3 regions of the Mesorhizobium sp. USDA 4132 genome follow, and region 2 is predicted to be linked to each of the others. Evidence: predicted binding sites of a transcription regulator. Region 2 holds the regulator's gene; each other region holds the start of a gene.
What was found. Region 2 encodes HrcA, which represses chaperone genes, less so after heat shock. Its sites were predicted from a motif close to GTTAGCACTCNCNNNNNGNGAGTGCTAAC; they were not measured.
Positions count from the first base shown of each region.

Region 1: a site for HrcA is predicted at 1,724-1,752, ahead of groES (co-chaperone GroES). Genes of this name have one in related genera too.
Region 3: a site for HrcA is predicted at 2,432-2,460, ahead of groES (co-chaperone GroES). Genes of this name have one in related genera too.

Region 1 covers NZ_JBWCCP010000001.1:918,684-928,563, reverse strand. Annotated here, with positions in the region: gene ACZ9IU_RS04735 (bifunctional riboflavin kinase/FAD synthetase) at 1-466, opposite strand, end outside; gene ACZ9IU_RS04730 (TIGR01459 family HAD-type hydrolase) at 506-1,354, opposite strand; gene groES (co-chaperone GroES) at 1,808-2,104, shown strand; gene groL (chaperonin GroEL) at 2,164-3,807, shown strand; gene clpB (ATP-dependent chaperone ClpB) at 4,098-6,698, opposite strand; gene ACZ9IU_RS04710 (3-deoxy-7-phosphoheptulonate synthase) at 7,083-8,171, shown strand; gene ACZ9IU_RS04705 (DUF4167 domain-containing protein) at 8,254-9,144, opposite strand; gene prmC (peptide chain release factor N(5)-glutamine methyltransferase) at 9,446-9,880, opposite strand, start outside.
Region 2 covers NZ_JBWCCP010000001.1:473,936-483,815, reverse strand. Annotated here, with positions in the region: gene lptB (LPS export ABC transporter ATP-binding protein) at 1-657, shown strand, start outside; gene rpoN (RNA polymerase factor sigma-54) at 849-2,405, shown strand; gene hpf (ribosome hibernation-promoting factor, HPF/YfiA family) at 2,654-3,229, shown strand; gene ptsN (PTS IIA-like nitrogen regulatory protein PtsN) at 3,307-3,771, shown strand; gene grpE (nucleotide exchange factor GrpE) at 3,975-4,616, opposite strand; gene hrcA (heat-inducible transcriptional repressor HrcA) at 4,735-5,814, opposite strand; gene rph (ribonuclease PH) at 5,991-6,707, shown strand; gene ACZ9IU_RS02430 (VOC family protein) at 6,726-7,133, shown strand; gene rdgB (RdgB/HAM1 family non-canonical purine NTP pyrophosphatase) at 7,142-7,786, shown strand; gene hemW (radical SAM family heme chaperone HemW) at 7,793-8,986, shown strand; gene ACZ9IU_RS02415 (class I SAM-dependent methyltransferase) at 8,997-9,590, opposite strand; gene ACZ9IU_RS02410 (LysE family translocator) at 9,600-9,880, opposite strand, start outside.
Region 3 covers NZ_JBWCCP010000002.1:700,451-710,330, reverse strand. Annotated here, with positions in the region: gene ACZ9IU_RS26045 (NAD-dependent epimerase/dehydratase family protein) at 1-765, shown strand, start outside; partial or broken gene ACZ9IU_RS26040 (SMP-30/gluconolactonase/LRE family protein) at 762-1,644, shown strand; gene ACZ9IU_RS26035 (hypothetical protein) at 1,668-1,970, opposite strand; gene ACZ9IU_RS26030 (usg protein) at 2,059-2,331, opposite strand; gene groES (co-chaperone GroES) at 2,611-2,925, shown strand; partial or broken gene groL (chaperonin GroEL) at 2,973-4,602, shown strand; gene ACZ9IU_RS26015 (hypothetical protein) at 4,703-5,125, shown strand; gene ACZ9IU_RS26010 (glycosyltransferase family 4 protein) at 5,210-6,304, shown strand; gene ACZ9IU_RS26005 (amylo-alpha-1,6-glucosidase) at 6,321-8,531, shown strand; gene ACZ9IU_RS26000 (hypothetical protein) at 8,528-9,013, shown strand; gene ACZ9IU_RS25995 (SDR family oxidoreductase) at 9,390-9,880, shown strand, end outside.

The DNA of each region.
Region 1 (9,880 bases), 440 kb from region 2:
CCAGCTGCACGTTGAAACCGTGCTTGGCGCCCGATGCCATCAGGAAGGCCGGACCACCTTTCCTGTCCTTGCCGAAATGAAAGTCGAAGCCGGTGACGACGGCGCTGGCTGCCAGCCAATCCACGAGAATGGTCTGGATGAACTCTTCTGCCGAGCGGGTCGCGAACTCGCGGGTGAAGGGATATTCGATCACCGAACGGAAACCCATGGCCTCGAGCAGGCGGGCCTTGAGCGGCGCCGGGGTCAGGCGGAAGACCGGCTCTTCCGGGCGGAAAACGGTGCGCGGATGCGGCTCGAAGGTCAGCACCAGGGCTGGCACGCCGCGCTGTTCGGCAAGTGCCAGCGCGCGCTCCAATACGCTGCGATGGCCGCGATGCACGCCGTCGAAATTGCCGATGGCGATGACGCCGCCCTTCAACTCCTCGGGCAGCGGTTCCTTCTTCTCGTTGCGGTGGAAGACAGTCATGCGCGGATTCCGGTTCAGGCCCAATTCAGGCCCAGGGGGCTATGCGAGGCGCGGCATCCAGTATTTCGGCGCGGCATTTTCCCGCTTCAGCCAGGCGTTGAGGATCGCTTCGTCGGTCTGGCCGTTGACGGTATATTCCGAAACATGGATGCCCGCGCTGATATAAAGCAGGTCGAGGCCGTATGCGAGCGCGCCGCGCACGTCGGTCGGCATGCCGTCGCCGATCGCCAGCACCCGGTTCATCGGGAAATCGCCGCGCACTTCTCGGGCGGCTTCGATGGTCGCCTCGTAGATCGGACGGTGAGGCTTGCCGGCGACGCGGGTCTTGCCGCCGAACTCTTCGTAATAGGCCGCGACCGCGCCGGCGCAGGGGATGATCTTATGGCCGCGCTCGACGACGAGATCCGGGTTGGCGCAGATGAAAGGCACGTCGCGCTTGGCAAACGCCATCAGCATGTCGGTATAGTCTTCCGGTACTTCCTTCTCGTCGTCGAAAAAGCCGGTGCAGACGATGCATTCGGCTTCGTCGGCCGGGACCACCTCGACGCCGAGCCCGTCGAACAGGTTGAGGTCGCGTTCGGGACCGATCAGAAAAACCTTTTTCGGACCGTCGACGATCAGGTGCTGGGTGACGTCGCCCGACGTGACGATCCGGTCATAGGTGCCGTCTGGCACGCCGAGCGCGCGCATCTGCTCGATGACGCCGGGTGCCGTGCGCGGCGAATTGGTGATCAGCACGACGGTGGCGCCGGCTTCGCGGGCTGCGGCGAGCGCCTTGCAGGAATGCTGGAAAGCCTCGACACCGTTGTGAACCACACCCCAGACGTCCGAGAGGACAACGTCGTAGTCGCCGATCACTTCGCTCAGATTGCCGATGCGCTTTGCCATGTAATATTCCCATCTCGCAAGTCCCGGGTCACATGACAAACCCGGTTGAGGATTACAAGAGATAATCGGGAGAAAAACCGCGGCGATATCGCCGACGTCAGCGAGGATAACTCTTCGCACCGGTGCCCGGATCGCCGCCGCGTCGGCGCCATTCTTCCACCAAAGTCCCGTGCAACATGCCGACCTGCCCGAAGGGGTGGCCGAAACGAGAGACCCCGATGTGACCGCAGACGGTCGGCAGTTCCGCGAGACAACAGGCGTTCAGCCAGCATCCGTATCGTTAAGCGTATTTCGTATGAAGTTCCGAGCCGTCTCGAAAATTTTACGGCCGTTCTTGACTCATCCGCCGGGCACCCTTATCTCGACGCGGCTGGCACTCTCCAAACGGGAGTGCTAACAGCACCGAGATACGGGTTTCCACCCGTCCATGTCATTTGATCGAGGGATTAGACAATGGCAAGCACCAATTTCCGCCCCCTTCATGACCGCGTCGTTGTTCGTCGCGTCGAATCCGAAGCCAAGACCAAGGGCGGCATCATCATTCCTGATACCGCCAAGGAAAAGCCGCAGGAAGGCGAAATCGTCGCCGTCGGCACCGGCACCCGCGACGACAAGGGCAACATCACTGCTCTCGACGTCAAGGCTGGCGATCGCGTCCTGTTCGGCAAGTGGTCGGGCACCGAAGTCAAGCTCGATGGCGAAGACCTTCTGATCATGAAGGAATCCGACATCATGGGCATCATCGGCTGATTTCAGGCCGGTTACTCTTCATTCTAAATCGCTGACACCCCTTTTCAGGAGTTATCAAAATGGCAGCCAAAGAAATCAAGTTCGGCCGCACCGCGCGCGAAAAGATGCTGCGCGGCGTCGACATTCTCGCTGACGCAGTCAAGGTAACGCTCGGCCCGAAGGGCCGCAACGTCATCATCGACAAGTCCTTCGGCGCACCGCGCATCACCAAGGACGGCGTATCGGTCGCCAAGGAAATCGAACTTGACGACAAGTTCGAGAACATGGGCGCTCAGATGGTCCGCGAAGTTGCTTCGAAGACCAACGACATCGCCGGCGACGGCACCACGACTGCTACCGTTCTTGCCCAGGCGATCGTTCGCGAAGGCAACAAGGCCGTTGCAGCCGGCATGAACCCGATGGATCTGAAGCGCGGCATCGACCTCGCCGTTGCTGACGTCGTCAAGGATCTCCAGGCCAAGGCCAAGAAGATCTCGACCTCGGAAGAAGTCGCACAGGTCGGCACGATCTCCGCAAACGGCGACAAGCAGGTCGGTCTCGACATTGCTGAAGCCATGCAGAAGGTCGGCAACGAGGGTGTGATCACCGTCGAAGAAGCCAAGACTGCCGAAACCGAACTCGAAGTCGTCGAAGGCATGCAGTTCGACCGCGGCTACCTGTCGCCCTACTTCGTCACCAACCCGGAAAAGATGGTTGCCGATCTCGACGACGCTTTCATTCTCCTCCACGAGAAGAAGCTCTCGAACCTGCAGGCGATGCTCCCGGTTCTCGAAGCTGTCGTTCAGACTGGCAAGCCGCTGCTGATCATCGCTGAAGACGTCGAAGGCGAAGCTCTTGCAACGCTCGTCGTCAACAAGCTGCGCGGTGGTCTCAAGATCGCTGCCGTCAAGGCTCCGGGCTTCGGTGATCGCCGCAAGGCCATGCTCGAAGACATCGCCATCCTGACGGGCGGCACTGTCATCTCCGAAGACCTCGGCATCAAGCTCGAAAATGTCACGCTCGACATGCTCGGCCGTACCAAGAAGGTCTCGATCTCCAAGGAAAACACCACGATCGTCGACGGCGCCGGCTCCAAGGCCGACATCGAAGGCCGCGTTGGTCAGATCAAGGCTCAGATCGAAGAAACCACCTCGGACTACGACCGCGAAAAGCTGCAGGAACGTCTGGCCAAGCTGGCTGGCGGCGTTGCCGTGATCCGCGTCGGCGGCTCGACGGAAGTCGAAGTCAAGGAAAAGAAGGACCGCATCGACGACGCTCTCAACGCGACGCGCGCTGCCGTTCAGGAAGGCATCGTACCGGGCGGCGGCGTTGCCCTGCTGCGTTCCTCCGTCAAGATCACCGCAAAGGGTGCAAACGACGACCAGGAAGCCGGCATCAATATCGTTCGCCGCGCTCTTCAGTCGCTGGTTCGCCAGATCGCTGAAAACGCTGGTGACGAAGCTTCGATCGTGGTCGGCAAGATCCTCGAAAAGAACGAAGACAACTACGGCTACAACGCCCAGACGTCTGAATATGGCGACATGATCACCATGGGCATCGTCGATCCGCTCAAGGTCGTTCGCACGGCTCTGCAGAACGCAGCTTCGGTTGCTTCGCTGCTGATCACCACCGAAGCCATGATTGCCGAACTTCCGAAGAAGGAATCGGCTGGCGGCGGCATGCCTGGCGGCATGGGCGGCATGGGCGGCATGGACATGATGTGATAGGCGCAAGCCTATCGCCGAAGCCGCCTCTCACCTCACGTGGTTCAGCGCGTCAAGCGTGCTGAACCGGCGGCAAGAAGCAGCCTAGTTGAAAACGATTAAGGGCTCCGGTTTGACCGGGGCCCTTTCTGTTTGAGGCTCCGCGAGCGCACTTCGCGAAACAGACCTGGCCCCGACCCGTTCCAAACCGTCCCCCAATGAAAATGGCCGCACTGTTTCCGGTGCGGCCATTCTTTGACTGAGCTGTTCGACGCCTCACGCTGGGCTTGCGGAGCCGCCGTTTTGGCAGGTTATGCGGCTTCGCTGACCGCCCGCTTGACGCGGAAGAGCAACCGGTCGGAACCAGCGCTGACCGCAACGGCCGAGCCGTCCGGAATCTGGCCGCCGAGAATCTGTTCGGCGAGCGGATCCTGCATGAACTTCTGGATCACCCGCTTCAGCGGACGCGCGCCATAGACCGGATCGTAGCCCTTGTCGGCCAGCCATTCGCGGGCGTCCGAACCGAGATCGATGCTGATCTTGCGCTCCGCCAGAAGCGACAGCAGCCGCTTCATCTGGATATCGACGATCGCGCCCATCTCGTTGCGCTTCAGGCGATGGAACAGGATGATCTCATCGACGCGGTTCAAAAATTCAGGCCGGAACGAGGCTTTCACGACGTCCATCACCTGTTCGCGCACGCTTTCGGAATCCTCGCCCTCGCGAAGAGCGGTCAGGTATTCCGCTCCGAGATTGGAGGTCATGATGATCATCGTGTTCTTGAAGTCGACCGTGCGGCCCTGCCCGTCCGTCAGGCGACCGTCGTCGAGCACCTGCAGGAGAACGTTGAACACGTCCGGATGCGCCTTCTCGATCTCGTCGAACAGCACGATCTGGTAGGGTTTGCGCCGCACCGCCTCGGTCAGCGCGCCGCCTTCCTCATAACCGACATAACCCGGAGGTGCACCGATCAGCCGTGCGACCGAATGCTTCTCCATGTATTCCGACATGTCGAGGCGAACCATCGCGGACTCGTCGTCGAACAGGAAGCGGGCCAGCGACTTCGTCAGCTCCGTCTTGCCGACACCGGTCGGGCCAAGGAAGATGAACGAGCCGATCGGCCGGTTCGGATCCTGCAGCCCGGCACGCGAACGGCGAACCGCACGCGAGACAGCCTGGACCGCATCACCCTGGCCGATGACGGATTTCGCCAGTTCGTCTTCCATGCGCAGCAGCTTGTCGCGCTCGCCTTCCAGCATCTTGTCGACCGGAATGCCGGTCCAGCGCGACACCACATGGGCGATCGCATCCGGGTTCACGACTTCCTGCACCATGGCATTGGTCGAAGTATCCTGGGCTTCGGCGTCCACGAGGCGCTTTTCCAGTTCCGGGATCACGCCATAGGTCAGTTCGCCGGCACGCTGGAACTCGCCCTTGCGCTGGGCGGTCGCCAGTTCGTTGCGGGCTTCGTCGAGCTGCCGCTTCAGGTCAGCGGCAAGGCCGAGCTTCTGCTTTTCTGCCTGCCAGCGGGCCGTCAGCGCATCCGCCTGTTCTTCGAGCGAGGTCACTTCGCCTTCGAGACGCTGCAGCCGGTCGGCCGAGGCGCTGTCGGTTTCCTTCTTCAAGGCTTCGCGCTCGATCTTCAGCTGCATGATGCGGCGGTCGAGTTCGTCGAGTTCCTCGGGCTTGGAATCCACCTGCATGCGCAGCCGCGATGCGGCTTCGTCCATCAGGTCGATCGCCTTGTCGGGCAGGAACCGGTCGGTGATGTAGCGGTTGGAAAGCGTCGCAGCCGCAACCAGGGCCGAATCCGAAATGCGGACCTTGTGGTGCTGTTCGTATTTTTCCTTCAGCCCGCGCAGGATCGAGATCGTGTCCTCGACCGTCGGCTCCTCGACCATGACCGGCTGGAAACGACGGGCAAGCGCCGGGTCCTTTTCCACATGCTTGCGGTATTCGTCGAGCGTGGTGGCGCCGACGCAATGCAGTTCGCCGCGGGCAAGCGCCGGCTTCAGGAGGTTGGAGGCATCCATCGCGCCGTCGGACTTGCCTGCACCCACCAGCGTGTGCATCTCGTCGATGAACAGGATGATCTCGCCGTTTTCAGACTGCACCTCGTTCAAGACGCTCTTCAGCCTCTCCTCGAACTCGCCGCGGTATTTTGCGCCAGCGATCAGGGCACCCATGTCGAGCGCCATCAGCTTCTTGTCTTTCAGGCTTTCCGGCACGTCGCCGTTGATGATACGCAGTGCCAGGCCTTCGGCGATCGCCGTCTTGCCGACGCCGGGCTCACCTATCAGGACCGGATTGTTCTTGGTGCGGCGGGAGAGGACCTGGATCGTGCGGCGGATTTCGTCGTCGCGGCCGATCACCGGATCAAGCCTGCCGTCGCGGGCTTCCGCCGTCAGGTCCCGCGCATATTTCTTCAGCGCTTCGAAACCGGCCTCGGCATTGGCGCCATCGGCGGTGCGGCCCTTGCGGATGTCGTTGATGACCTGGTTGAGCCCCTGCGCGGTCACGCCGGCCTTTTTCAAGGTCGCAGAGGTCGAAGCCGAGGTCTCGATGACAAGCGCCAGAAGCAGGCGTTCGACGGTGACGAAACTGTCGCCGGCCTTCTTGGCCGCCTCTTCCGCGGTCGAGAAAACCTTGGCGAGCGGCTGGGAGAGATAGATTTCGCCATTGCCGCCGGAAACCTTGGGAAGTTTCGCGAGCGCGGCGTCATTGGCGATGCGCGCTTCCTTGGAACTGCCGCCGGCGCGGTCGATGAGCGAGGACGCCATGCCCTGGTCGTCGTCGAGCAGCACCTTCAGCACATGTTCAGGCGTGAATTGCTGGTGACCCGAGGCCAAAGCCTGAGTCTGAGCCGACTGCAGGAAACCGCGGACGCGCTCGGAGTATTTTTCAATGTTCATTACGGTACCTCCAGTGATCGACCCGCCCATTATAAGGCACGGACCGATGATTGAGATTGAGCTCCCTCAAAGGCGAGCCCTGCCGAAGTCTCGGCGTTGCTGGAGATATGGTAAGCGGATTCTCGTGTTTAAAGTGTTCAGAACGTCAAAATCCGCGAGCGGAAACGTCACGAATTTTCCGCGTGACAATCCACAATCGAGCGAATAGAGAAGCCGCATGTCTTTCACGTCCGCCTACGCCTCGCGATTTTATAGCTACCGCTTTCCCCAGCGGATGCGGGTCCGTGCGTAGCTGATTTCGACGCAACGACATTCCCTCAAGCCGCTAGTCTACCTGGCGGCTTTTTCAATTCCGCACGGTAGCGCCAAACAGGAGCCATACCCGTGCCGAATGCCAAACCTGCAGATGCCTCGATAGATACGATCGACGATCGCCGCATCGTCGAGATCACCCCGCTGACCATACCCGCCGACATTATCGCGGAAATCCCGCGCAACGAGGCGGTTACCGAGACCGTGACCCGGACGCGCGACACCGTCCACCACATCCTGCATGGCGAGGACGACCGGCTGATCGTGGTCATCGGCCCCTGCTCCATCCACGACCCGGTTGCCGCGCGGGACTATGCGGCCCGGCTGGAAGAACAGCGACGGCGTTTCAGCGGTGATCTCGAAATCATCATGCGCGTCTATTTCGAAAAACCGCGCACCACCGTCGGCTGGAAGGGCCTGATGAACGATCCGCATCTCGACGGCAGCTACCGCATCGAAGAGGGCTTGAGGATCGCCCGACAGCTTCTTCTGGACATCAATGCGACGGGCCTTCCGGCCGGCTGCGAATTCCTCGATACGATCACCCCGCAATATATCGCCGACCTCGTCAGCTGGGGCGCGATCGGCGCGCGGACGACCGAAAGCCAGGTACATCGCCAGCTGGCATCCGGTCTGTCCTGCCCGATCGGCTTCAAGAACGGCACCGATGGCGGCGTCGCCGTCGCGCTCGATGCCATACTGGCCGCATCGCAGACGCACCATTTTCCGGCGGTGACCAAGGACGGCCGGGCTGCGATCGCCACGACGACCGGCAACGAGGATTGCCACGTCATCCTGCGCGGCGGCAAGCTGCCGAATTATGAGGCGGCCGATGTCGAGGCCGCTTCCAGGGACGCGGCGAAACGCGGCTTGGAGCCGCGCATCCTCATCGATGCCAGCCATGCCAATAGCGGCAAGGATCCGATGAACCAGCCACTGGTCGTCAAAAACGTCGCGACGCAGATCGCTGCCGGCAACATGGCCATCAAGGGCATGATGATCGAGAGCAATATCGTCGGCGGCCGCCAGGACCTCGTACCCGGCAGACCTCTCGTCTACGGCCAGAGCATCACCGACGGCTGCATCGACTGGGAAACGTCCGTCTCTGTGCTCGAAGACCTTGCCCGCTCCGCCCGCGATCGGCGCCAGGCCCGCGCCTGAAGCAGAAGGGCTTTGCTCACGGAAAAAGGCCGCCCGGTTTCCCGAGCGGCCTTCTTGATTTCGTTATTCCAGCCCGTGAGGCTTATTCCGAAGCAGCATCCGCCAGGGCCGGCTGAGAGCCGTCGCCCGAGGCTTCGCCTTCGGAACCACCCTCTTCACCGGCGCCTTCGCCACGACGCGGACGACGCGGACGGCTGCCGGCAGCGCGACGACGGCGCGGCGTGGCTTCTGCCTGTGCCTCTTCCTCGACCGCCACTTCGGCAGGCGTGCCTTCGATTACCGGCTGCGGGCCGGAACCATCCATGACCGGAGCAACCGGCTGAGGTGCTGCGACCGCGGCCGGGACCGGCGTTGCGGCAGCTGCCTGTTCCTGACGGTTCTCGCGGCGGGGCCGTTCGCGCTGCTGGTCACGCTGTTCGCGGGGTTCCCGCTGGTCGCGAGGTTCGCGCTGTTGGTCGCGAGGTTCGCGTTGTTCACGGGGCTCGCGCTGTTCACGCTGCTCCCGGCGCGGCTGCTGTTGCTGGACGTGCGGCTGCGGCGCTTCGTCCATGGACGGCTGCTGCGAGTAACCATTGTCCTCGCCGTCGCTATTGTCCATGTCGTCCTGATCCTGAACGTTGCCGTCCCGATCCTGATACTCACCGCGATTGTCGTGCTGGAACCGATCCTGCATCTGCGCCTGTGCGGCGGCAATGATGCGGTTATAGTGTTCGGCGTGCTGGAGATAGTTCTCCGCAATCACACGATCACCTGAACTTTGGGCGTCGCGGCCGAGCTGGCTATATTTTTCGGCGATATGCTGGGCGGTCCCGCGGATCTTCACGTCCGGGCCGGAGCTATCGTAGGTACGGCTGAGAGGATTGCCGCCCTTGCGGTTGAAGTTGTTATTTCCACCACCGCCGCCGCCGCCATTATTGTTATTGTTGTTACTGCCGCGACCTCGACCGCGTTTGTTCTGCTGTCCTGGCCTCATCTATCGTTCACCAATTCTCTGTCTTCGCTGATAAGGGGCCACGCGGTCTGTCGGACAGAGCCGAACAAGACTTCGCGTGCCGCGCACAGGCCGATCAAAGCGTCCTGCCGCTTGTGAAAGTCAAATTAACTGATTCACGCACCGGGAATTGTTCAACCTTCGCAACTCTTCGAAAAGAGAAGGATCAAAGGGTTGCCCTGTAACCCGAACGAATCGCTGTTCATTCCCAGCCGTCCCAGTGCGTATTTGCAAGCTATCCCGCTTCCTCCGGGAATCCAAGCCTTTTCTTTTGCCTGCAAAATCAAGGATGATTCACGGTAAATACGAGAACTCGATCATTGTCGCCGTAGTCGCGTAGCGCCTCCACCAGCGTAAAGCCGGCGACGCGGAAAATCGCGGTCACGGTTTCCTTTTGATCGAACCCGATCTCGACGCCGATAACGCCGTCCTTTTCGAGGAAATCTCCTGCACTCGCTGCAATCGCGCGATAGGCTTCGAGCCCATCCGGACCTCCATCTAGCGCTGTCAGCGGATCGAAATCCCGGACTTCCGGGTCCAATGCGGGGATAACATCGCTACATATATAAGGCGGATTTGACACGATTATGTCGAACCGGCCAGAAATTGCGTCGAACCAATCGCTGCGGATCGCTTGAAATCTTTCGGACATTCCCAGCCGCGCCGCATTCCGCGACGCCGTTTGCAGGGCGTCCTCCGAAATATCGCTGCCGATCCC
Region 2 (9,880 bases):
TCGCTAGTCGTGCGCCGTGGCGAGGCCGTCGGACTGCTCGGGCCGAACGGCGCGGGCAAAACGACCTGCTTCTACATGATCACCGGCCTGGTGCCGGTGGACGAAGGCATGATTGCGATCAACGGCAACGAAGTCACCCGCATGCCGATGTATCGCCGCGCCCGGTTGGGCGTAGGTTATCTGCCGCAGGAAGCATCGATCTTCCGCGGCCTGACCGTCGAGGAAAACATCCGGGCGGTGCTGGAAGTCCACGAGCCCGACAAGGACAAGCGGGAACGCAAGCTCGACGAACTGCTGGAAGAGTTCCATATCAGCCAGCTTCGGAAAACGGCGGCCGTTGCGCTTTCCGGCGGTGAGCGCCGGCGCCTTGAAATTGCCCGAGCGCTGGCGACCGACCCCGCTTTCATGCTGCTCGACGAACCTTTTGCGGGCGTCGACCCCATTTCGGTTTCCGACATCCAGAACCTCGTGCGCCACTTGACGGCACGCGGGATTGGCGTTCTGATAACGGACCACAACGTCCGCGAGACTTTGGGCCTGATCGACCGGGCCTACATCATCCATGCGGGCGAAGTGCTGACCCACGGCCGGGCGGACGACATTGTCAACAACCCGGACGTCCGCCGCCTCTACCTCGGCGACAAGTTCAGCCTCTAGACGCTGCTCCGGTCGCTGCAGCGCGCCAAAGAAATTTACTTTCCCGCACTGCAGCGCTTGACCAAATCTGTCAAAAAAGCAATTCTTGTGCCAGATGCAAATTTGGCCTTGTGGGGGCTTGGCCGAAAACGAGCGTCCGCCATCCATGACCGGGTGGTTCAAGGGGATTGCACGGGAGTTTCGCGTCCGCCATGGGTTTATCCGCTAATCTTTTCCTACGCCAAACCCAATCGCTGGTGATGACGCCGCAGCTGATGCAATCCATCCAGCTGCTGCAGATGACGCATTTCGAACTCAACCAGTTCATCGCCCAGGAAGTCGAAAAGAACCCGCTGCTCGAAATTACGTCAAACGAGAGCGAAAACGACGCGGAAACAGGCTTCGAAACCGCCGACGACTTTGACCTGACCGAAGGCCGCGAGAGTTCGGCAGTGGCCGAAGTCGACAGCGGCTGGTACGAGGGGTCCTCTTCCATCAGCGCCGAGAGGCTCGGCGAAGGGCTCGACACCGGCTTCGAAAACGTCTTCCCCGACGATGGCCCGGCGCGGCGCGCCGACGCCCCGGAACTGCTCAGCCAATGGAAATCGATGCCGGGCGGCGATGCCGGCGAAGACTACGACCTGGATGATTTCGTCGCCGGCCAGGTGACGCTACGCGATCACCTGAACCAGCAGATCCCCTTCCTGATCGTCGATGCGGCCGACCGCCTGATTGCCCGGCATCTCGTCGATCAGCTGGACGAGGCCGGTTATATGCTCGGCGATATCGAGGAGATCGCCGCCCGCCTCGGCAAAAGCGCCGAGAATGTAGAAGCCATCCTCCGCTCGCTGCAGACGCTCGATCCGCCGGGCGTCTTCGCGCGATCGCTCAGCGAATGTCTGGCAATCCAGCTTCGGGAAAAAGACCGGCTCGACCCGGCCATGGATGCGCTGATCAGACATCTGGATCTGCTGGGCAAACGCGACTTCGCCTCGCTTCGAAAGATCTGCGGCGTCGACGACGAAGACCTCATCGACATGCTGGCAGAAATCCGCTGTCTCAACCCGAAGCCCGGCGCCGGCTTCGAGCGCGGCATGTCTGAGACGATTTCGCCGGATATCGTTGTGCGCGCGGCGCCCGACGGCAGCTGGATGGTCGAGCTCAATCCGGACACCCTGCCGCGCGTCCTGGTAAACCACAGCTATTTCCAGACGGTGTCCAAGCACTGCCCGAAAAACGGGGACGACCACAACTTCCTTTCCGAATGCATGCAGAATGCCAATTGGCTGACGCGCAGCCTCGACCAGCGGGCCAAGACGATCATGAAGGTGGCCGCCGAAATCGTCCGGCAACAGGATGCCTTCCTGATCCACGGCGTCGATCACCTGCGCCCGCTCAACCTCAAGACCGTCGCCGAAGCGATCAAGATGCATGAATCGACAGTCAGCCGCGTCACCTCCAACAAATACATGCTGACGCCGCGGGGGCTGTTCGAACTCAAGTATTTCTTCACGGTGTCGATCGGCTCGGCCGAAGAGGGCGGCGACAGCCATTCGGCGGAGGCGGTGCGCCATCGGATTCGCCTGTTGATCGCCCAGGAGACGCCTGAGACGGTGCTCTCCGACGACGATATCGTCGCCAGCCTGAAACGCGGCGGGGTCGAGCTCGCGCGCCGGACCGTCGCGAAATACCGCGAGGCGATGAACATTCCTTCGTCCGTCCAGCGCCGCCGCGAAAAGCGTGCGATCGCGGGGGTCGCGGCGTTCTGAGATACCGGCGAAACACCCGGGTTTCCACAGGTCTACGTAGAAATCCTGAGGTCCGCTGCCGTTGACATTTAAAACATCGGGCGCTAGAAGCCCGCCGCAACTGCACGGGGCATGGCACGAAACGTATCCCATTATCCAGACATGCATCGATTGCAGCAATTTGGCCCAGTCGCATGTGAACGGCTTGGATGCGGGGACGGCTTGGCGTAGACTGGAACACGCAAGTCACGACAAGAAGGAAGAACTCCATGAGTGTGCGTGTATCCGGTAAGCATATGGAAATTGGCGATTCGTTCCGTCAAAGGATCGAGGACCAAATCGGAGAAGCGGTTACAAAATACTTCGACGGAGGCTACTCAGGCCAAGTCATCGTGGAAAAGGCTGGTTCGCGCTTTTCTGCCGACTGCAAGGTGCATCTCGACACCGGGATCGTCCTGCATGCGGCCGGCGAGGCGAATGATCCGCAGATCAGTTTCGATGCCGCAGCACAGCGGATCGAAAAACGTCTGCGCCGCTACAAGCGGCGGCTCAAGGATCATCATGCCGGCAACCATGTGAATGGTTATGCGGAAGTTGCCTACACTGTTATGGACAGCGTACCGGATGAAGGGGAGGAAGTGCCCGAGGATTTCGCGCCGACCATCGTCGCGGAAAGTTCGAAGCAGTTGAAGACGATGACGGTCGCAAGTGCCGTCATGGCACTTGATATGACAGACGAGCCTGTTCTTCTGTTCCGTAGCCCCGGCAAGGAACATCTGAACATTGTGTACCGCCGCAATGACGGCAATATTGGCTGGATCGATTCCACCAATATCAAGAACTAACAACTTGGGGAGAGCGTCGGAGACGGCGCTCCCCTTCGCCTAGGGCACAAGCTCTTGCGGCACGAAGGATGAAGAGAATGGCATTGGCAGATTTGCTGCAGCAAGATGCGATTATTCCTGCCCTAAAGGTAAACTCCAAAAAGCAGCTATTGCAGGAGCTGGCGGCTAAGGCTTCCAAGTTGACGGGCGTGAGCGAACGAGAAATCTTCGACATCATCCTGCAGCGCGAAAGGCTCGGTTCCACCGGCGTCGGCCACGGCATCGCCATCCCGCACGGCAAGCTCAACAGCATCTCGTCGATCAAGGGCATTTTCGCGCGTCTTGAAGCGCCGGTCGATTTCGAAGCGCTCGACGACGAGCCGGTCGATCTGGTGTTCCTGCTGCTGGCACCCGAAGGCGCCGGCGCCGACCACCTGAAGGCCCTGTCGCGTATTGCCCGCGTGTTGCGCGACCAGGACCTTGTCGCCAAGCTGCGCAAAACCGATTCCGCTTCGGCGATCTATGCATTCCTCAACGAGGAGCAGGCCAACCACGCCGCCTGACCGCATAACACATTCGTGGGGACGAGACGAACCGCCCGGCCGCTGTCAAAGCGCCGGGCGGTTTTGTTTTTGAGCCACATTCCGCGGGGATTATGCGTGGAAACTCAACGGATCAGGAACAATCGCCAGTCCGACGAGCAAACACCAACGGGGGTGTCCGGGCTGAAATGAGAAGCAGGCTTATCGCCTGCTCCTCAAAGACTTCAGGCGCTTTTCTCACCAGCGGCTTCTGCAGAGGCTTCCGCCTTCGGTCCACCTTTTGCGACACCGACCATAGCGGGCCGCAGCACGCGTTCACCGATCGTGAAACCGGCCTGGACGACCTGGACGACGGTATTGTTCGGGACAGCAGGGTTCGGGATTTCGAACATAGCCTGGTGGAAGTTCGGGTCGAACTTCTGGCCTTCAGGATCGATCTTCTTCACGCCGTGGCGCTCCAGAGCGGACAGCATCGAGCGTTCAGTCATCTCGACGCCCTCCAGGAGCGTGGTCAGCGAGGCATCTGCCGTGGCGCGCATTTCGGTCGGCACGGCGTCCAGCGCCCGGCGCAGGTTGTCCGAAACGGCGAGCATGTCGCGTGCAAAGCCGGCCGCCGCATAGGACTTAGCGTCCTTGATTTCGCGTTCGGTGCGGCGGCGCAGGTTATCCATCTCAGCGGCAAGCCGTAGGAAACGGTCGCGCAACTCGTTGTTTTCGGCCTTCAGCAATTCCAGCGGATCAGGTTCGGCGGCAGGCGCCTCGGCATTCTTCTGGTTGGCCGCGTCCTCAAGAGCAGATGCTACGGCTTCCGCGGCGTTCTCCGCGGCAGTTGCGTCAGGTCCGTTCTTGTTGGTTTCGTCGGTCATGACGGTCTCCGGTTATTCTTGACTTCGATTTACGGGCTTGGATTTGTGCCCGATATCGAGGTTTAAGGTGGAAAAATCAAGGCTTGCTGGGAAACTTGGGCCGGTCCGGCCGCAAAATTCAGCGCGACAGCCTGGCAAGCAGCTGCGCGGTGTAATCCACCATTGGCACGATGCGGGAATAATTGAGCCGCGTCGGCCCGATGACACCGACGGCACCGACGATGCGGTCCTCGCCGTCGCGATAAGGCGCCACGATGAGCGACGAGCCGGAAAGCGAAAACAGCTTGTTCTCCGAGCCTATGAAGATCCGGACGCCCGGCCCCTTTTCGGCGAGATCAAGAATCTCGATCAGACTGTCCTTCTTTTCGAGATCATCGAAAAGCAGCCGCAAACGATCGAGATCGGCAACATCCGCCAGGCCTTCGAGCAGATTGGCCCGGCCGCGGACGATCAGTTGGGTCGGCTTTCCTTCCTCGCTGTCGCCGGACCAGACCGCCAGACCGCGCTCGACCAGTTCCTGCGAGAGCGCATAAAGCTCGCCCTGGACCTGGTCCTTGAGGGTCTTCAACTGGCCACGCAGTTCCGGCAGGGTCTGGCCGCTCAGGTGGGCATTGAGGAAATTCGCCGCCTCGGTCAGCTGCGACGAGGTCACGCCGGCGGGCAATTCGATGATGCGGTTTTCGACCTGGTTGTGATCGCCGACCAGCACGGCGAGCGCCTTGGTCGGCTCCAGGCGGATGAACTCGACATGCTTGAGAACCGGATCGCTCTTGGTGGTGATGACAATGCCGGCGCCGCGCGAGACGCCTGAGAGCATACGGCTTGCCTCCGCCATCAGGCTTTCCATCGGCTGATCTCGGTCGGCCGGGCGGATCTGCCGGTCGATATTGGCACGTTCCTCGGCCGACAGGTCCCCGACCTGCATGAAGGCGTCAACGAAAAACCGGAGCCCCGACTGGGTCGGCAGGCGCCCGGCGCTGATATGCGGGGAATAGATGAGGCCGAGCTCCTCGAGATCGCTCATCACATTGCGCACCGAAGCCGGCGACAAGGAGATGGGCAGCAGCCGTGAAAGATTGCGGGAACCGAGTGGCTCACCGTTTTCCAGGTAGCTTTCCACGATGCGGCGGAAAATTTCGCGCGAACGGTCATCGAGCACAGAGCCGCTGTCCCTACCCGTCGATGCCGAAAATCCCATCTAGACCTTCACCGTTCCGTTGATCATTCGACAAAATATAGTCATTCGACGCGCCTTCTCCAAAGGGAAAATTGCGCCAGTCACGATCATTCGCTTGCACACTCATCAGGGCTTTTTCTTTGCAAAAGCTCGGCCGGGGCCGTAGAAGGCGGAAACAGAAATCCAGGGAGTGAAGCATGCGGCCTTCAGGCAGACAGTTGAACCAGATGCGCAAGGTCTCGTTCGAGCGCAATTTCTCCAAGCACGCGGAAGGTTCCTGCCTCGTGAAGTTCGGCGACACGCATGTGCTGTGCACCGCGAGTCTTGAAGAAAAGACGCCGCCGTGGCTGCGCAACAGCGGCAAGGGCTGGGTGACGGCCGAATACGGAATGCTGCCGCGCGCCACCGGCGACCGCATGAAGCGCGAAGCCGCTAGCGGAAAGCAGGGCGGCCGCACCCAGGAAATCCAGCGCCTGATCGGTCGGTCCTTGCGCGCCGTCATCGATCTCGAAGCACTCGGCGAAAAGCAGATCACCATCGACTGCGACGTCATCCAGGCGGATGGCGGCACGCGCACCGCCTCGATCACCGGTGGCTGGATTGCGCTCTACGACTGCCTGAAGTGGATGGAAGCCCGCTCGATGACCAAGGTCGACAAGGTGCTGAAGGACCATGTCGCGGCGATCTCCTGCGGCATCTTTGCCGGCCAGCCGGTAATCGACCTCGACTATATCGAGGATTCGGCTGCCGAGACGGACGCCAATTTCGTCATGACCGGTTCCGGCGGCATCGTCGAGGTGCAGGGTACGGCGGAAGGCAAGCCCTTCAGCCAGGAAGAGTTCCTGAAGCTGCTGGCGCTCGCTCAGGACGGCACCCAGGAACTGGTGGCGATGCAGAAGCAGGCGATTGCCTGAACCTGAAAGAGGTGCGGTTTGATTGAAGGCATTCTCGAAACCGCGCTCTACGCCGATGATCTCGATGCCGCCGAGGCGTTCTACGGCGGCATTCTCGGCCTTGAGAAGGTGCTGCGCGCCGGCACCAGACATGTGTTCTTCCGTTGTGGGCCGGGGATCCTGCTGATCTTCAATCCGGCTGAGACGATCAAGCCACCGCCCGCCGATGCGCTGCCCGTACCGCCACATGGCGCGACGGGACCGGGACATGTCTGCTTTCGCATGACGGGCGACGCGATTGACTTGATCAAGGAAAAGCTCAACAAGGCAGGGATTGCCATCGAAAGCGATTTCCGCTGGCCGAACGGTGCCCGCTCAATCTATTTCCGCGATCCGGCCGGCAACAGCCTGGAATGCGCAGAGCCCAGGCTCTGGAATATCGAATAGGAATTATCATGCGCAAGCTCGATACCAAGACGATCGTGGTCGCCAGCCACAATGCCGGAAAGATCCGCGAAATCGCCGAACTGATCGGCCCCTTCGGTTTCTCGGCCAAATCCGCCGCCGAATTGCAATTCGACGAGCCGGACGAGACGGGCACGACATTCGAGGAAAATGCCGCGATCAAGGCACTCGCCTCCGCCAGGGCCTCCGGCCTGCCGTCACTGTCTGACGATTCCGGTATCGTCATCGACGCGCTCGATGGCGCGCCGGGTGTCTATACCGCCAACTGGGCGGAGCGTGAGGATGGCAGCCGCGATTTTCAGATGGCGATGGAAAAGGTCGAGAAGGCGCTCGGGGAACGCGGCGCGACCAAGCCGGAACAGCGCGGTTGCCGCTTTGTCAGCGTTCTCTGTCTCGCATGGCCTGACGGACACACGGAAATGTTCCGGGGCGAAGTGGAAGGCACCGTAGTGTGGCCGCCGCGCGGCACCCAGGGTTTTGGTTATGACCCGGTCTTCCAACCGGAAGGCTATGATATTACCTTCGGTGAAATGAGTAGTGATCAGAAACACGGCTGGAAACCTGGCGAACCGGAAGCGCTTTCGCATCGCGCCCGCGCCTTCAAGCGTTTCGTCGAAACCTGCCTGGAGGCTTGAGGCATTTTGAACTCGGCCGCTCCTCTTCTGCGCGACACCCTTCTGCCCGATACCGGCGAGCCGGGTTTTGGCGTCTATGTGCATTGGCCATTCTGTGCGGCCAAGTGCCCCTATTGCGACTTCAACAGCCACGTACGCCATCAGCCCGTGGACCAGCCGCGTTTCACCGCCGCCTTCCTGAAGGAGATGGAAGTGATGCGGCGGATGAGCGGGCCGAAAACCGTCACCAGTATTTTCCTCGGCGGCGGCACGCCGTCTCTGATGGACCCCGCCACGGTCTCGGCGATCCTCGACGGCATTGCCAGGAATTGGCATGTGCCCGACGGCATCGAGATCACCATGGAGGCCAACCCTTCGAGCGTCGAGGCGACACGCTTCCGCGGCTATCGGGCCGCTGGCGTCAACCGCGTCTCGCTCGGCGTCCAGGCACTCAACGATCCGGACCTCAAATTCCTCGGTCGGCTGCATGACGTTGCCGATGCGCTGAAGGCCATCAAACTGGCGCGGGAGATCTTTCCGCGCATGTCCTTCGATCTCATCTATGCCCGGCCGAAACAGACGGTCGAGGCCTGGGAAGCGGAGCTGAAGGAAGCGGTTTCCTACGCGGTCGACCATTTGTCGCTCTACCAGCTCACCATCGAGGAAGGCACGCCCTTCTATGGCCTGCACAAGGCCGGCAAGCTGATCGTGCCGGATGACGACCAGTCGGCAGCCCTCTACGAAGCGACCCAGCAGATTACCGAGGGGTTCGGCATGCCGGCCTACGAGGTTTCCAACCACGCCCGCCCCGGTGCCGAAAGCCGCCATAACCTAACCTATTGGCGCTACGGCGACTATGCAGGCATCGGACCCGGCGCCCACGGTCGGCTGATGCGTGGCAGAAACAAGATCGCGACCTCCACCGAACGTCGTCCGGAAACCTGGCTGGAACAGGTGGAACGCGTCGGCCACGGGATGCTGGACGAAGAAATCCTCGGCTTCGAAGAACAGGCCGACGAATTGCTGCTGATGGGCCTGCGCCTGCGGGAAGGCGTCGATCTCGCCCGCTGGCAGCAGCTTTCCGGCCGGGACCCCGACCCGATCCGCGAGGAAAGGTTGCTGGAATATGGCTTCATCGAGCGGATCGGCAACTCGCGGCTGCGCTGTACACCGTCCGGAATGCTGATCCTTGACGCTGTCGTGGCCGATCTCGCCTGCTGAAAACCCGCGCTTAAGCTTTTACCGCCAGAACATGCAGCCAATCGGTGGGCTTCTTGTCGTAGCCGCTGCCCTGTACCTCATCGATATCGATAGAGGTCCAGGCGAAAGCCTCATAAGCCGCCCTTAGCCAGGCCTTGGACGGGTAATTATAATAACGCCCGAGGCCGTCATGTCCCTCGGCTTTGCCAGCCTTGAAACTCGCGTAGAAGACGCCGCCTGGGCGCAAGGCCTCGTGGATGCGGCCGAGGATGCCGCCGAGTTCAGCCCGTGGTGCATGCAGCAGGCAGGCATTGGCCCAGACGCCATCGAAAGCCGAGACCGCGTCGATATCCCCGAAACGCAGTACATCGACCGGCCTGCCCAGATGTTTGGAAGCTTCCTGCGCCATCTCCGGCGTGCCATCCGTGGGCGTGACGTCGAAACCCCGCGCGATCATGACTTCGCTATCCCGCCCGCTGCCGCAGCCGAGTTCGAGGATGGCAGCGCCAGGCACAAGTTTCGACAGGAAGCTATTGAGGCGGCGTGTGCTCGGGACGGAGTTTTCCGCATAAGCCACCGCGTTTTCGCCGTAGAAGCTCGCCGTCGAATCCTTTTCCATGGCCATTCGTGATCCTCAGCGCTGCGACATCAGCAGCTTGGTGCCAAAGCCGACAAAAACCATGCCGACGCCCAGATCGATCTTCTTCTTCGCCTTCAGATAGGCTGCGGCCACTGTTCGGTGGGTGATCAGCGCGACGAGGAAGGAATAATAGATGGTCGAAACGGTGACCATGACCGCGATCGCCGCCAAGCCATAGAGGAAGGGCGTTCCAACCGGCATGGTCGCGGCAAAAAGGCTGGCAACGAACAGCGCCGATTTCGGGTTGGCAAGATTGGTCACCAGACCCATGCGAT
Region 3 (9,880 bases), on a different contig from region 2:
CCTGTCGTGCAGCATATCAGGCTGATCGATGTCAGACCGGCGAAAGAGCTTGCATCGAGTGAAAGTTTTTTCGAAGGCAATCTCGCGGATGCAGATGCGATGCGCGCCGCCCTCGACGGGATGGACGGTGTCATCCATCTTGGCGGTCTGCCTAACGAGGCAGGCATCGACGACATGTTGCAGACAAATATCCTCGGTACCTACAATCTCTACGATGCAGCGCGCGCAACCGGCGTGAACCGCGTTGTTTTTGCCTCCAGCAATCACACGACTGGCTTTTATCCGCGGTCCGAAACGATTACCCCGTTCGATGTTCCCCGCCCCGACACGCGTTACGGCCTGTCAAAATGCTGGGGCGAGATGGTGGCGGGTTTTTATTACGACAAGGCTGGCATCTCAACGCTGTCGATCCGCATCGGCAACGCTGCCGCCTATCCAAACAGCGAACGCACGGCTGCCATCTGGATCAGTCCTCGCGACCTTTACCAGCTTGTCTGGATCGGCCTTACCCACCCGGAAATCGCTGCCGCTGTCGTTTACGGCGTTTCGCGCAACGATTCCGGCTGGTGGCGCGACGAAACTGCCGAGCGCCTCGGTTATCGCCCGCAGGACCATAGTCGCGATCATCTGCGTATCGAGCAGATAGCCGAAAGTGCAGTAGCCGCATTCTTTCAGGGCGGCAGCTTCTGCGAAACTGAACATGACGGGCAAGTCAGGCAGCGCGACAGAAATGGCCTGGTCGTTCCTGGAAAGGCTGGGGCATGAGCAAACCGGACATCATCACCCCGAAGGTGCGACGGGTCATCGACTTTCCGCTGAAGGTCGGCGAATCGCCCACCTGGGACGACCGCACCGGAGATCTCTGGCTGGTCGACATCCTGGCGCCGGCAGCAATCTGCCTGCGCGCCAACGGGCATATCGACCGGTACGACATGCCGCACAAGATCGGCTGCCTGGCACTCTGCGAAAGCGGTGATATCGCCGTCGCGCTCGAAAACGGCGTTCACATCCTCAACCCGAAAACCGGCGCGATGAAGCTGCTCTGCAATCCCGACGGCGGGCGCCCCGACAGCCGGCTCAACGACGGCAAGGTCGGCCCCGACGGCTGCTTCTGGGTCGGCACCCGTGACGAGGCTATCCCGCAGACCGGCAATGCCCGCCTTTATCGCGTCATGCCCGACGGCTCCTTCACCACGATCATCGATGGCGGGCTGCTGACCTCCAATGGCCTTGCCTGGAGCCCGGACGGCCGAACCATGTATCACTCGGACAGCAGCGGCCTTTTTGCCCAGGTCTTCGATTTCGATCCGCAGAAGGGCGTCACCGGCCCCCCCTCGCCGGCTGCACGACTTCGCCCCGGAAGAAGGCCGGCCGGATGGCGCCGCCATGGATGCGAATGGTTTTTACTGGATCGCCGGCATCCTCTCGGGCGGTGTCAACCGGCTGTCGCCGGAGGGCGAGGTCGTCGAGATTTACAAAATGCCGGCGAAATCACCGACCATGCCCTGTTTCGGCGGGCCGGATCTCGCGACGATCTACGTCACCACCCTCTCCACCGACAACAACGGCACGTTCGAACACGGGACGCTCTTTGCCTTCGAAGCCGGCGTCCGCGGCACACCCGTCCACCGTTTCAGGATTTGAACCCGTCGCCGATCGCGGCACGCTCAGTGGACTGCCATGCTTGACATTCTATAGGGATGTTGGGCATTGAACTGCGAAATCATCGCCTTTGCCTGCTTGAGCACGCGCTCCGCGCCGTCAGGATCATCACGCGCGAGCTCATCGGCATTCGTCCGGATTGCCTCGGCCATATTGTTTGACAGCATCGCAAAATGCCTGATGCCCTCGGCCCAGGCCTCCCGCGCCGTTCCTTGGAGAGCCTGCGCAAGGTTGATGAAAATCTCCTCGCGCTCCTCGACGTGGAGATCACGGATCGTTTCTTGTTGTGCTTCCGTTTTGCCACTCACTCAAAAGCCAATGTGACGGTGACGAGCTCATGAGAGCCTCGGCTGGCGATGAGTTAGGAAGCGAAAAATCTCTGTTCAAGTGCTGTCGTTAGTGCAGCTTGAACTCGCCGTCCACGCGGCGCCATTCGTGCGGGCCGATCAGGCGCTGGTGGGTGTAACGCACGGAGTGAAGCGGGCCGTCAAGGTTGACCTGCCAGAAATCAAGAAACCTGTGCATCTCCGGGAAATCAGGTGCCAGATCGTAGTCCTGCCAAACATATGTCTGCAGGACGGATTCGAAATCGGGGATATGGTAGAGGATGTGAGCAGTGGTAAGGCCGTAGCCGTGGAGCTGACGTTCCATATCTGATGAAAATCGCATGCTTCGTCTCCGTTTCATGCCGTCTGAAGCGGGTGCTTTTTTTGCGGCCCATCAACATTTTCAAAACGCCAAGCCCACGTTTGTTGTTCCTTTCCAGCGCCTTGGCAGCCAGCTTGAAAGAGTGCTGATTTTTTGCGCGGGCTCTCTTGAAATCCCGAAATCTGCAAACCAGATCATTTCGCGCAAAACGCTCGCGCGAGGTTTTGCACCCGCCCGGACTGGTCATCCGGTCCGGCCAGGGGGAACAACGTCATCATTGTTTGTCCATTGGAGGAAAACATGTCGTTCCGACCGCTTCACGATCGCATTCTCGTCCGCCGGGTCGAATCCGAGGAAAAGACCAAGGGTGGCATCATCATTCCCGACACTGCCAAGGAAAAGCCACAGGAAGGCGAGGTCATCGCCGTCGGCCCTGGCGCGCGCAACGACGCCGGCCAGGTTCAGGCCCTCGATGTCAAGGTTGGCGACCGCATCCTGTTTGGCAAGTGGTCCGGCACCGAGATCAAGATCAACGGCGAGGACCTGCTGATCATGAAGGAAAGCGACGTCATGGGCATCATCGAGGCCCAGGCCGAGCAGAAGAAAGCCGCCTGAGAACACCATCCATCAATCAAGCAAGCTGCCTAATCGAGGAGTGAAAAATGGCTGCGAAAGAAGTCAAGTTCAACACCGATGCCCGTGAACGCATGCTGCGTGGGGTCGATATCCTGGCCAATGCCGTGAAGGTAACGCTTGGGCCCAAGGGCCGCAACGTCGTCATCGACAAGTCCTTCGGAGCGCCCCGCATCACCAAGGACGGCGTGTCGGTCGCCAAGGAGATCGAACTGGACGACAAGTTCGAAAACATGGGCGCCCAAATGCTGCGTGAGGTGGCATCGAAGACCAACGATCTAGCCGGCGACGGCACGACGACCGCCACCGTGCTTGCCCAGGCGATCGTCAAGGAGGGCGCAAAGGCCGTCGCTTCCGGCATGAACCCGATGGACCTGAAGCGTGGAAATCGACCTTGCCGTCGATGCGGTCGTCAAGGAGCTGAAAGCCAATGCCCGCAAGATCTCGAACAATTCCGAAATCGCCCAGGTGGGCACCATTTCGGCCAATGGCGATGCCGAGATCGGCCGCTATCTTGCCGAAGCCATGGAAAAGGTCGGCAACGAAGGCGTGATCACCGTCGAGGAAGCCAAGACCGCCGAAACCGAACTCGAAGTCGTCGAAGGCATGCAGTTCGACCGCGGTTATCTCAGCCCCTATTTCGTCACCAACCAGGACAAGATGCGAGTGGAGCTCGAAGAGCCCTATATCCTGATCCACGAGAAGAAGCTCTCCAACCTGCAATCCATGCTGCCGGTGCTGGAAGCCGTCGTGCAGTCCGGCAAGCCGCTGCTGATCATCGCTGAAGACGTCGAAGGCGAAGCTCTCGCTACCCTCGTCGTTAACAAGCTGCGTGGCGGCCTCAAGATCGCAGCCGTCAAGGCCCCGGGTTTCGGCGACCGCCGCAAGGCCATGCTCGAAGACATCGCCATCCTGACGGGCGGCACCGTCATCTCCGAGGATCTCGGCATCAAACTGGAGAACGTCACACTGAACATGCTGGGACGGGCGAAGAAAGTGTCGATCGAGAAGGAGAATACCACCATCATCGACGGCGCCGGTTCCAAGGCAGAGATTGACGGTCGGACCACCCAGATCCGCGCCCAGATCGACGAGACGATCTCCGATTACGACCGAGAAAAGCTGCAGGAACGTCTGGCCAAGCTGGCCGGCGGCGTTGCCGTGATCCGCGTCGGCGGCTCGACGGACGTGGAGGTGAAGGAAAAGAAGGACCGGGTTGACGACGCACTGCATGCGACGCGGGCCGCCGTCGAAGAAGGCATCCTGCCCGGCGGCGGTGTCGCGCTGCTGCGCTCCGTCAAGGCACTCGATAACCTCGGCACGGCCAATCAGGATCAGCGGGTCGGCGTCGAGATCGTCCGCCGCGCCATCGAGGCTCCCGTTCGCCAGATCGCCCAAAACGCCGGCGCCGAAGGTTCGGTAATCGTCGGCAAGCTGCGCGAGAAGAGCGAGTTCTCCTACGGCTGGAACGCTCAGACCGGCGAATATGGCGACCTTTATGCGCAGGGCGTCATCGATCCGGCCAAGGTCGTCCGTGCTGCACTGCAGGACGCCGCCTCCGTGGCTGGCCTGCTCGTGACGACGGAAGCCATGATTGCGGAAAAGCCGAAGAAGGAAACCGCTCCTGCCATGCCCGCAGGGGCGGGCATGGATTTCTGAGTGATGGTCCGGCCCGCCCTTTTCAAAGGGCGGGCCAACCCATTCAACCAACAAATCGACAACCGGGCGAAATGTCCATCTCCAGCAATGGGGTCACAGGATGAGAAAGGAAAATATCGACAATACCGCACCAGAGCAGGCCGTAGAAGCAATCAGCGCCGCGCATCTGCTGCACCCGGCTTCGCATTTTAATCACCCGCGGGACGTGCTGGCGGCCGAACATATCGGCAGGGACGAGAAGCGGGCGATCCTCGCCTCATGGGCTTCCGACATATCCGCTATTGAATCCATGCCGGCCTTGCGCCGTTATCCGGGCATGGACAACATCGTCACTTATGACGAAATCCTGGAGGCTCTGAAAGCGCTCGACGGCGGCAGCGATCCTCTCCCCGCGCCGACCCTGCCAGTTTTAGTGGAAACGGGCAGAAGCGACCGCAGAAAGCGACGAAACCGACGGCTTCGCGACCGTTTCGGCCTGTGCAGCGACTGGAACGGACGTCGCCGCCAGTTGTTTGAAACCTGAGGACTTCGACCCCGCGTGCTGTCCTGACGGGCGCGGACATGATTTTTGCCGACGACTCTTTGCTCTCACGAGGAGGTTTTGCCGATGAAGATCGCTCAGATCGCACCGCTTGCTGAAAGTGTTCCGCCCAAGCTCTACGGGGGAACCGAACGCATTGTTTCTTATCTCACCGAAGAGCTTGTCGCCCAGGGCCATGACGTCACTCTCTTTGCAAGCGGTGATTCCGTCACCGATGCCAAGCTGGTGGCGTGTTCGCAGGTCGCATTGCGGCTCAACCCGGCCGTCAGGGACCACCTGCCGCATCAGATCGTCATGCTGGAGGAAATCCGCCGCCGGGCGCACGAATTCGATGTCCTGCATTTCCATATCGACCTGTTGCATTTCCCGCTGGTCCGAGATTTTGCCGACCGCACGGTGACCACCTTGCATGGTCGCCTCGACCTGCCGGACCTGCATCCCTTTTATCAGGCCTTTCCCGAAATTCCGCTGGTCTCGATCTCCAACGACCAGCGCCGCCCGATGCCGCCGGTCAACTGGTCCGGAACCGTCTACCATGGTCTGCCCGCCGATCTCCTCCCCTTCACTGCAACGCCGAAAGGCAATTACCTTGCCTTCCTCGGACGTATTTCGCCGGAGAAGCGGCCGGATCGCGCAATCGCGATCGCGGCAAAGGTCGGCATGCCGCTGAAAATCGCGGCCAAGATCGACAATGCCGACAAGGCCTATTGGGAGACGGTGATCGAGCCGATGGTCAAGAGCCATCCGAATGTCGAATTCATCGGCGAGATAAACGAGCACCAGAAGGCCGGTTTCCTCGGCAATGCCGGCGCGCTGCTTTTCCCGATCGACTGGCCCGAGCCCTTTGGACTCGTCATGATCGAGGCCATGGCCTGCGGCACACCGGTGATCGCCTTCCGCTGCGGCTCCGTTCCGGAGGTGATCGACGACCGGGTCTCCGGCGTTCTGGTCGAGAGCGTGACCGAGGCGGCCGAAAATGTCGAATGGGCGTTGCGGATGGATCGGAGACAAGTGCGCGGCACATTCGAGAAGCGTTTCACCTCAGAAAGAATGGCGCGGGACTATCTTGAGCTCTATCGCAATCTGCCCGGCGTCCGCACCAAGGCCGCACGTATCCGTCGGTCAACCGGCCAGGCGCTCGACCTCCAGGTGGTCGCCTGAATCTTGAGGAGAAGCCATGTCGATCACCTCTGCGGACAACCCGACCGGGGTGCTGGCCGGCCCAGGCGCACCGGTCGCGCAATTCTTCATTCCCGCTGCCGCATCGCTGCAGGAGCGGCGGCCACGCACCCTGAAACACGGCGATACCTTCGCCGTCTTCGATCACAACGGCGACGCGCTCTGCGGCCCGGGCAGCCCCGAAGGCCTCTTCCACCGCGACACGCGCTATCTTTCTCACCTCTACCTGTCGATCAACGGCCGGCGCCCGATGTTGCTGTCGTCGACATTGCGGGACGACAACGCAACGCTCACCTGCGACCTAACCAACCCCGATCTCTTCGACGAGAAGGGCAAGCTCATTCTGGAGCATGACCTCATCCATCTGCGCAGGTCGCGCTTCCTGTGGAAGGCAACCTGCTACGAGCGGCTGACCGTCAAAAATTATGACGAGCGGCCGCAGCACATTCGCATAGAGATCGCATTCGCAGCAGACTTTGCCGATCTTTTCGAGGTCCGCGGTACCGTGAGGGGAAGAAAAGGGCGCCATCTTCCGGCTGTCATCGAGCAGGGTTCCATCCTCCTCTCCTATGTCGGTCTGGACAGCAAGAAACGACTGACACGGCTTTCCTTCGACCCGCAGCCGGATAAGTTTGGCAGTGACCTTGTCGTCTATGACCTCGAGCTGGCGCAGCATGAAATCCGCTCGCTGTTCATCGAGATCGGCTGTGACCCGGCGGCGCAAACCGACAAGCCCGGCTACCGTTCCTTCTTTTTTGCCTTGCGGGATGCCCGCCGGGCCTTGCGCGCCGCGTCTTCGCGCGCGGCGTCGATCACGACGTCGAACGAGATCTTCAACGAGGCTGCACGCCGCAGTGTTTCAGATCTCTACATGCTGATGACCGATAAACCGGAAGGCCCTTATCCCTACGCCGGCATACCTTGGTTCAGCACCGTCTTTGGCCGCGACGCCCTTATCACCGCGCTTGAAACGCTCTGGCTCGATCCGAACATCGCCCGCGGCGTCCTCGGACACCTTGCGGCTAACCAGGCGACGGAGATTGACCCGGCATCGGACGCCGAACCGGGGAAAATCCTGCACGAAATCCGTTCCGGAGAGATGGCTGAACTGGGCGAAGTGCCTTTCCGGCAGTACTACGGCAGTATCGACTCGACTCCGCTTTTCGTGATGCTGGCCGGGGAATACCTGAAGCGAACCGGTGATCTCGCGACCATCTATCCCCTCCTGCCGCACATAGAGGCGGCGTTGACATGGATCGACGAGCACGGAGACCGCGACGGCGACGGCTTCGTTGAATATGGGCGGCAGACGGAAGAAGGCTTGATCAACCAGGCATGGAAGGACAGCCACGACTCCGTTTTCCACACCGACGGTACACTGGCCAACGGGCCAATCGCGATCGCTGAAGTGCAGGCCTACGTTTACGGCGCCTGGCAAGCGGCAGCGGAGATCTTCCGCCGGCTGGACCGGCCGGAACAGGCAACAAGCTTTATGGCAAGAGCGGAGGGCTTTCGCCGGGCGTTCGATTCCACCTTCTTCGACGAAGAGCTTGGCACCTACGTGCTGGCACTCGACCGGGACAAGCGGCCTTGCCGGGTCCGGTCCTCGAACGCCGGCCACGCGCTCTTTACCGGGCTCGCCTATCCGGACCGGGCCGAACGGGTCGTCCGCACGATGATGAGCGCCTCATCCTTCTGCGGTTGGGGCATCCGCACCATTCCATCGACCGAGGCGCGTTACAATCCAATGAGTTACCACAACGGCTCGATTTGGCCACATGACAATGCCCTGATCGCCAGCGGCCTCGCTCGTTACGGGTTTAGAGTGGAGGCGGCTCGAATATTCGAAGGGCTGTTTACGGCTTCGACCTATATCGATCTGCGCCGGCTTCCCGAACTTTTCTGCGGACTGGCGCGCCAGCGAGCACAAGGGCCGACTTTCTATCCGGTCGCATGCTCGCCGCAGGCCTGGGCCGCGGCAGCGCCACTCTCGCTGTTGCAATCGTGCCTCGGCCTCGACTTCGATCCGAACGCGTTGCAGGTCAGCTTCAACGAGCCTCGGCTCCCGCCTTTCCTCGACGAGGTCACCCTACGGCATCTGCTGGTCGGACATGGTTCGGTCGACGTGACTGTCCGGCGCTCGGGACGAGAGGTCGTCGTCCTCGTTGTCGATCGCAAAGGCGATATTCGGGTTGTCACGACGGCATGACCAATGCCGCAATGACCAGCGGCGACGTGGCGGTCGTTCAACATTCGGCGGTTTCGATTGTTTTTAATACAGCGGGAACTTTAGATGCTACCCGCGGTTTGGATGTCGTTGAGATAACTGAGAGGAAACACTTCATGATCGTAAAGCTTCTCACTGTGAGCGCTCTTGCACTTGGTCTTGCTACTTCTGCATTTGCACAGGGTACTGGCGGCGGCACCGGTTCGGCCGGTTCGGGCTCGACCGGCACTTCAGGCACCGGCACATCGACCGACGCCACCGGCACTGGAACCCCGGGAACTGGAGCCGGAGGCGCGATAGTGCCCGACACGACAACGACGGGCAGCACCAACGCGCAAGGCGCGGGCAATTCAGGCAGCACGAACGCTAATTGCGGCCAGAGCCCGACCACCGCGGGGGCAAACGGCACCAACGCGTCTACCTCCGACCCGAACAGCCCGACGAACCGGGCAAACTCGTGCTGATCCCGATCTCGCGACATTTCGTTGCCTCAAGCCCCGTAACCCTTACCGGCTATGGGGCTTTTTGATATTCCCAAAAGCAGACACCGCTCGGGCAACGGCGTTGACCGCGGGTGCTGGCTCGGTTAGTTGTTTGGCTGCAGCGATGAAGCCCGCGCTGTCGTAGGCGTTACCGTCATCCAACGCGTCCTTTGTCGAGAAGGTCCCAGCAGGGAGGACTCGACTTTGAAGGCGCGCGGTATGGATTTATATCATCACCCAAGGCCGATCTTTCGCCAAGACCAAGGAAACCTGGTCTTCGATGAGGGGTGCCCGTATAGGTTTCGATGACTACGCCGTGGCCTTTCCTTGAACGCAGAATTTCGGAAAGGTTCCAACAATGAGAATGACCGACAACACTATACTGATCACTGGCGGCATGAGCGGGATTGGCCGTGCGCTTGCCGAAGCTCTTCATGATCGAGGCAACCGCGTCATCGTAACGGGACGGCGGCAGGACCTGCTTGAAAGCATCGCGGCCGGTCGCCCCGGCATTGTCGGGATGCACCTCGACTTGGACGATCCTCACTCCCTGACGCGCCTTGCAAGCGACGTCCGCGTGCGGTTCCCCGACCTTAATGTATTGATAGCCAACGCCGGGATTTCTCGAACTGAGGATATCGCGTCTGGTGATTGGAAGGTGGCCGAGGCCGAAACGATTGTACAGACGAATATCCTCGGCGTGCTGCGCGTGATTGCCGCCTTCTTGCCGACATTGAGGAAGCAACGTCACGCAACTATCATGGCGACCAGTTCGGCGCTCGCCTTCGTGCCTCGCGCCGACTTTGCCACATATTGCGCGAGCAAAGCGTTCCTGCATTCATGGCTGGT